DNA from 2 places in the Cryptocyanus atlanticus LEGE 06306 genome. Region 2 is predicted to be linked to the other one. Evidence: riboswitches for the same ligand, from Rfam matches in the RefSeq annotation. Region 2 holds a riboswitch; the other holds the start of a gene.
The links. A riboswitch is a leader RNA that binds a small molecule or an ion and turns the genes downstream of it on or off. The one in region 2 is predicted to bind cobalamin.
Positions count from the first base shown of each region.

Region 1 (3,395 bases), on a different contig from region 2:
TCCAGGTCGGCGCCGAAGGCCCGCAGCATCCGCTCGCTGTGGTCGCGGGAGCGGGCCGGTTCGATCACCGTGGTGGTTCCGTGGGCGGTCAGGCCGGCCAGCAGGATGGCCGATTTCACCTGGGCGGAGGCGATCGGCGTACCCAGCACCGCCCCATGCAGGGCCGCGCCCTCGATCGCCAGGGGGGCCAGGTCTCCGCCGGCGCGGCCGCGGATCAGCGCTCCCATGGCCTCGAGGGGCTGACCCACGCGCCGCATGGGCCGGCGTCGCAGGGACGCATCGCCGTTGAGGACGAAGTGCCGGCCGGTGCGGCCCGCCAGCAGCCCGAGCATCAGCCGCATGGTGGTGCCGGAGTTGCCGCACTCCAGCACGTCCTCGGGCTCCAAGAAGCCATCCAGTCCGACCCCCTGCACGGTCACCGGCTGACCCGCCTGGATCGGTGAGATCGCCACCCCGAGGGCCCGCAGACAGGCCGCCGTGCTGACCGGGTCCTCGGCGGGCAGCAGACCCTCGATGCAGGTTTCCCCCTCCGCGATCGCGCCGATCAGCAGGGCTCGATGGGAGATCGATTTGTCCCCCGGTACCCGCACCGTGCCCCCCAGGCTGCTCCGCCGGCTCGCCCCACCGGGCTGTCCAAGCCGCAGCGGGCTGCCGGAAGTGGGGGCGACGGCCATGCGATGGGGACGGGATCGGCTGAGCCTACGGCTGGGCTTCGGCCGGCCAGCCGGGGCTTTCCGAGCCGCAGAGCCTGTCCCCGGCATCACCCAGCCCGGGCACGATCCGGAAGGCACTGTCCAGCTCCGGATCGATGCAGCCGGTGTAGAGCGTCAGGCTGGGAAAACGCTCGCCCACCCGCGCCAGGCCGGGGCTGGCGGCCAGGGCCGTGATCACCCGCAGGCGGTCCCCGTTGACCCCCTTCTCGTTGAGACGCTCCAGCACCTGCAGCAGGCTGCCCCCGGTGGCCAGCATCGGATCGAAGACCAGCACCCCCACCCGATCCCCGATCGTGGCCGGCAGGCTGTCGAGGTAGCAGTGGGCTTCCCCGCTGCTCTCCTCCCGTCGCAGTCCCATGTGGGCCACCCGGGCTGTGGGGAGCACGGTCTGCCCCCCCTGCCAGAGCCCGAGACCAGCCCGCAGGATCGGCACCGCCAGCAGGGGGATGGAGCCGTCCACCACCTGTCCCTCGGTGCTGGCCAGGGGGGTGTCCACCGTGACCCGCTGGTGGGGCAGCCAGTCGCGCAGGGCCTCATAGGTGAGCCAGCGTCCCAGTTCCGCCATCGCCGTGGCGAACAGCGGGGCCGGGGTCGTGCGGTCACGCAGCAGCGTCAGCCAGTGGCCGATCAGGGGGTGGGGTGGGACCACCACGCGCAGGGACATGCTCATGACATCGGATCGGGGGAGAGCGGCGACGCGGCCACGGCGGCCGGGGTGCCTGCCATAACTTGAGCGGTCACGCTAGGTGTGCGTTGCAGGCCGATCCTTCCGTTCTCCCACCCGCCGCGATTGCGCCACCGCAGGGGCGCCGCAGAACCAGCCCGGGGCCGCTGCCGCTGCCGGGCCTCCTGTCCGGCCTGCTGCCGGGGCTGTTGATCGGCCTGCTGATCACGCTCCAGGTGGCCACCCCCGCCTGGGCGATCACCGCTCCGGAGCTGCGGGGCCAGCGGGCGCTGCAGGATCTCCAGCCGGACATGCATGGCCGCAACCTCCGGCAGGAGGAGTTCCTGAAGGCCTCCCTGCGGGGCTACGACTTCAGCGACGCCGATCTCCGCGGAGCCGTCTTCAACTCCAGCGACCTTCAGGAGAGCGACCTGCGGGGGGCCAACCTGGAGAACGTGGTAGCCTTCGCCAGCCGCTTTGATGGGGCCGATCTCAGGGGCGCCGTGCTCCGGAACGCCATGCTGATGCAGAGCCGTTTCACCGATGCCACGATTGAGGGGGCCGACTTCAGCGACGCCGTGCTGGATCTGAGCCAGCAGAAGGCCCTCTGCGCCCGGGCCGGCGGGGTCAATCCCAGCACGGGTGTGTCGACCCTGGAGAGCCTGGGCTGCCGTTGAGCCCAGCACCGGTAACATCGGCGTCCGGTTCCGGTGGGGAACAGCCACCGGAGGAAACGGGGAAAGTCCGGTGGAAATCCGGCGCTGTCCCGCAGCTGTGACGCCCGTTCTCCGGATTCCCCCGGAGCGGGCCAGTCAGAACACCCGCCGGTTGCCCTCTCGTTTCCCGGCGCGGACCGGACGTCCACCATGTCTCTGTCCCTGAGAGCCCCGTCGCGGGCCCGGCTGCTGGTGCCGGTGCTCCTACCGGCGGCACTGCTCCTCCTCGGAGCGACCCCCGCCTCCGCCCATCACCTGATGGAGTTGTTCCAGATCCAGCCGGGTCCGCTGGGCGGCTTCCTCAGTGGGGTGGGCCATCCCCTGCTTGGTCCTGATCACCTGCTGTTCCTGCTGGGGTTGGGCCTGGTCGGGCTCGGCCAGCCCCTGCGGTGGGTGATCGGCCTCCTGGCCGTGGGGCTCTCGGCCAGTGGCCTGGCTCTGCTGCTGCCGGAACTGCCCGGCGCCGAACCCCTCGTGGCGCTCTCCCTCGTGCTGGTGGGCCTGGTCGCCCTCGGCCGCCTGCCCCGCTGGACCCTGTTGCCCGCCTTCGCCCTGCATGGCTACGTGCTGAGCGACGCGGTGATCGGCTGGCAATCCCTGCCGATCGGTTTCTACCTGCTCGGACTCTTTGTCAGCCAGGGCGCGCTGCTGCTGGCCTCCCTCACCCTGGTGCGCTCCTGGGCCCGGGGCCTCCCTCCCGCCCGCCTGGGCCTGAGCGCCGGCATCCTGATCGGGGTGGGGGGCACGTTCACCTGGTCCTCCCTGGTGCCCTGAGATGGCCGTCACTCCGTCCAGACGTCTCCCGGTCACCGTGGTGACCGGATTTCTCGGTGCTGGCAAGACCACCGTGCTGCGCCACCTCCTGCTCCACGGGGGGCAGCGCCTGGCCGTGCTGGTCAATGAGTTCGGCGAAGTGGGGATCGATGGCGAGCTCCTGCGCAGCTGCGGTTTCTGCCCGGAGGAGGAGCTCGACGGCCGGCTGGTGGAACTCGCCAACGGCTGCCTCTGCTGCACGGTCCAGGAAGAGTTTCTGCCCACGATGCAGACCCTGCTGGCCCGCGCGGACCAGCTCGACGGCATCGTGGTCGAAACCAGTGGTCTGGCCCTGCCGGAGCCGCTGGTCCGGGCCTTTCAGTGGCCCGAGATCCGCACCCGAACCCGCGTGAACGGGGTGGTCACGGTCGTGGACGGCGAAGCCCTCGCGGCCGGGAGCGTGGTGGGGGATCCCGCGGCGCTGGAGCGGCAGCGGGCCGCCGATCCCAGCCTCGATCACCTCACCGGCCTCGAGGAGCTCTTCCACGA
Region 1 covers NZ_JBSJOZ010000011.1:81,498-84,892, reverse strand. The annotation lists gene aroA (3-phosphoshikimate 1-carboxyvinyltransferase) at 1-674, opposite strand, end outside; gene upp (uracil phosphoribosyltransferase) at 700-1,383, opposite strand; gene ACWJI7_RS11590 (pentapeptide repeat-containing protein) at 1,545-2,054, shown strand; cobalamin riboswitch at 2,063-2,220, shown strand; gene ACWJI7_RS11585 (HupE/UreJ family protein) at 2,244-2,867, shown strand; gene cobW (cobalamin biosynthesis protein CobW) at 2,869-3,395, shown strand, end outside.
Region 1: it holds a riboswitch for cobalamin, as region 2 does, so the genes downstream of both, ACWJI7_RS11585 (HupE/UreJ family protein) here and ACWJI7_RS09365 (fatty acid desaturase) in region 2, are expected to answer to the same signal.

Region 2 (3,395 bases):
CACGACCACGACCTCAACGAGGCTGAGAAGACGGCGGCGGCTCAACAGCGCAGCTTGGCATCGCCCTGTTGCGGCGTCTTTCGCTCGCGCCGATGTTCCTGTCGAGCCCGTCGAAGGTCGAGCCCGGTGATGCGATAGCCCAGCTGCCGGGCGGCCAGCACCAGATCCTCGGGGGACCGGCACCGTCTGAGCAGTTCGCCGAGATCAGCATCGGCTTCGGCGTCGGTGACCAGTCGCTCCAGATCATGCCTAGCCATCAGATCCGGGCCGGGGCCATTCAGCCTGCCCGGAACGGCCGGTGGGCACCATCGGCGCCATCACCCACGCGAGTCGCCTGCGTCACACGGTGACTCAAGGCTGGCCAGATAGCGCTTGCGCTGGCCTGAGGCCCAGGGTTCATCGTGGCCGCCGATGGGGCCGCTCGCGTCGCCTGGCAGCGGGCAGGGCAGCCGGATCGCATCGGCCGCGAAGCCCTTACCACCGTCGTGAAGCGTGCTCATGGGTTGGACCCTACGAACCGTCCCCGGGGCCGCCTTGTGCGCTGCAACCCCCCCGCCGGTGCCACCAGACACTGGCGGGGGGCGCCAACCGGATCGATCCCAGGGCATTCCCTTCCATCCGGATGCCTGGGCGGGGAGCCCACCGCACGGTCGCCCGGGCCCGTCACGCCCGGTCCGGTTCGGGGGTTGAACCCGGCGCCATCATCCGCCGCTGGGGGAGCGGAATGATCAGCCGTGCAGGCTGTCGGCCCTCCTGCCGGTGGTCCCGGAGGAGGGGTTGTCCAGACGTTTCGGGGAGAAGGACTGGATCGGCCCACGCCGATGGGTGCATGCGTGGCACGACGCCATCTCCAGGGGCAGGCAGGGGGCTGATCCAGCGGGGTCTGGGGTGGATCGCTTCAGGCCTCTCCTCGCCCAGCCTTCGAATCGGGAGGAGTGCGCCTGCGACGCGCATCGGAAGACACGGGGCGCCAGCCCAGCACACCCTCGCGCTGATTCAGCCAGGACGGCGCCATGCTTGCTAGCTTGCCTCCCAATCGGTTTCGGCGGGGACCAGCCGCCGGAGGCAAGGGGGAAAGACCGGTGTGAATCCGGCGCTGTCCCGCAACTGTGACGAAAGCCATGGCTTTCCTAGTCAGGATACCCGCCGATCTTGTCCACAGCACACCAATCTGCGAGGCACAGATGATCCGCTCCGCATTGTCATCCTGGCCTGGGATCGCTGGTCCCGGGAAGCCGTCCCGGCTAAGCGCGCCGGCGCCGGGAGCAGACCAGACCAGCACCGATCCGTGGCGCCTCCGGGGCCGTTTCCTCCGCAGCTAGGAGTCCCGCAGACCACGCGCCAGCCCAACCGCCCCGTCCACTCCGTTGGGGTGGATGGATTCCATCGCTCCGCTCACCCCCCCTGCGGAGCGCTGCTGACACGTTCTGGTCCGGTCCCGGCCTTCTCCGTTCAGCCCTTCAACGTCCCCCCGTATGACCGCCGACATCCGGCGGGCCGACTTCGTTCTGGCCCCCTACGTCCACAGCAGCGACGGGCGCGGTGCCCTCCAGATCCTCAACTCTGTCGGCCCCTATCTGCTCTGCTGGGCCCTGGCCCTTGAAGCCTCCCGGCGGGCCATCTGGGCACTGCCATTCCTCGTCGCTCTGTTGGTTCTCTTCTCCCTGAGATGCTTTTCCCTGATGCATGATTGCGGTCACCAGTCGCTCTTTCGGAGCCGCTGGCTGAACCGGATTGGCGGCTTCATCCTCGGGCTGGTCAACGCCGTGCCCCAACTGGCCTGGTCAACAGATCACGCGTTTCACCATCGCACCAATGGTGACTGGGAGCGCTACCGCGGCGTGGCCGACTTCCTCACAACGGAGGATTTCGCCCGGCTCGATTCTGGGAAGCAGTGGATGTACGTGCTGTTGCGCCATCCCCTGATGGCCTTTCCCGGCGGCTTCTACTACCTCGCCATCCAGCCCAGACTGGCTCTGCTGCAGGCGATCGCGGCGGCTTTTCGAGCCCGGGCCGTTCCCCGCACGGCCGAGTTTTGGGATCTGCTGCTCAACAATGTCTGCGTGATCGGTGGGCTGGTCCTGGCGGGCCACGCCCTGGGTTATGGATGGGTCCTGGGACTGTACGGACTGACGCTGACCTGTGCAGCGGCGATCTTCATCTGGATCTTCTTCGTGCAGCACATCTTCGTCGGGGCCTATGCCCATCCCAGCGAGGGCTGGAACTCTCTTCAGGGGGCCCTTGAAGGTACCAGTCACCTGGAGCTGCCGGCGGTGCTGCGCTGGTTCACCGCCGAGATCGGATATCACAACATCCACCATCTCTCCGAGCGGATCCCGAACTACCACCTCAGGGCCGCCCATCTAGCCAACGCGCACCTGTTGGCCGGAGTGCCGACCCTGCATCTGGGCGACCTGCCGGCCTGCTCGCGGTTTCTCCTCTGGGATCGGACCGCCCGTCGTCTGGTGCCCATCCCGGAGCAGGCCGATGCCGTTGTCTGAGCCGGCATCACCCTGCTCCAGCTCCTGGGAGCCCCGCTTCCTGGAGCAGAACGCTCTGCTGATCGGCCATGCCGCCTGGCAGGGCTACGGAAGCAACGGACCCGGGCTGCTGATCTGCGTGTTGCCCGAGCCGATCCCGACGGAATTCGACTGGCGGCACCGGAGCGTGACGTTCAGCCGGTGGTATGTGCGGCGTGATCAGGTGGCGGCCCGGCTGCGGAGCCTCGGGCTGGGGCCCGGGGCGATCCGCCCCAGTCTGGCCGCCCTCGGCAGCTACGACCCTGCCCGGGAAGTGGTGGTGCTGCTGCGCGGCAACGGCTCCGACCTGATCGCCCTGTTGCGGAACCTCCACACGGCCCCACCGGCCTGTTTCGAGCAGGTGGAGCGGCGCTGGCTGGAGTTTGCCTGCGCCCTGCCGTCCTAGCTGCGACCGGACCGGCGCAACGGGTCGAGGACCAGGGCCTGCCCTCAGGGAGCCGGATGCTCCTCGCAGGGCATCCAGTACGTCCCCATCGGATGGGCCCCCTGACAGCCAAGTTCCCGGGCTTTGCGCAGCGCCTCCTCCCGGCTCGGGTAGGCGGTGAGATGGGCGCCCGAGCCCCCCCCCTGGTGCTGATGGGGCCGCTGCTGGGCGGCGGGGGAACCAAGGCGGACCACCCCCATCCCCTCCAGGCCGGCCCACCACACCCCCATCACACTCACGCCGGCGACGAGCACACCCATTCCCACGACGCAGGCATTGATCACCCCCATCCCCACGGCGCCGATGCTGATCACCCCCATCGGCACCACACCGATGCTCACGACCCCCATCGGCACGATCCCGATCGAGACGATGCCCAGGGGGGCGATGCCGATCGCCACGAGCCGGGGTTGCCCGCCACAAGCAACGGC
Region 2 covers NZ_JBSJOZ010000007.1:93,140-96,534, reverse strand. The annotation lists gene ACWJI7_RS09370 (Nif11-like leader peptide family natural product precursor) at 42-257, opposite strand; cobalamin riboswitch at 1,021-1,165, shown strand; gene ACWJI7_RS09365 (fatty acid desaturase) at 1,476-2,501, shown strand; gene ACWJI7_RS09360 (hypothetical protein) at 2,488-2,925, shown strand; gene ACWJI7_RS09355 (hypothetical protein) at 2,970-3,395, opposite strand, start outside.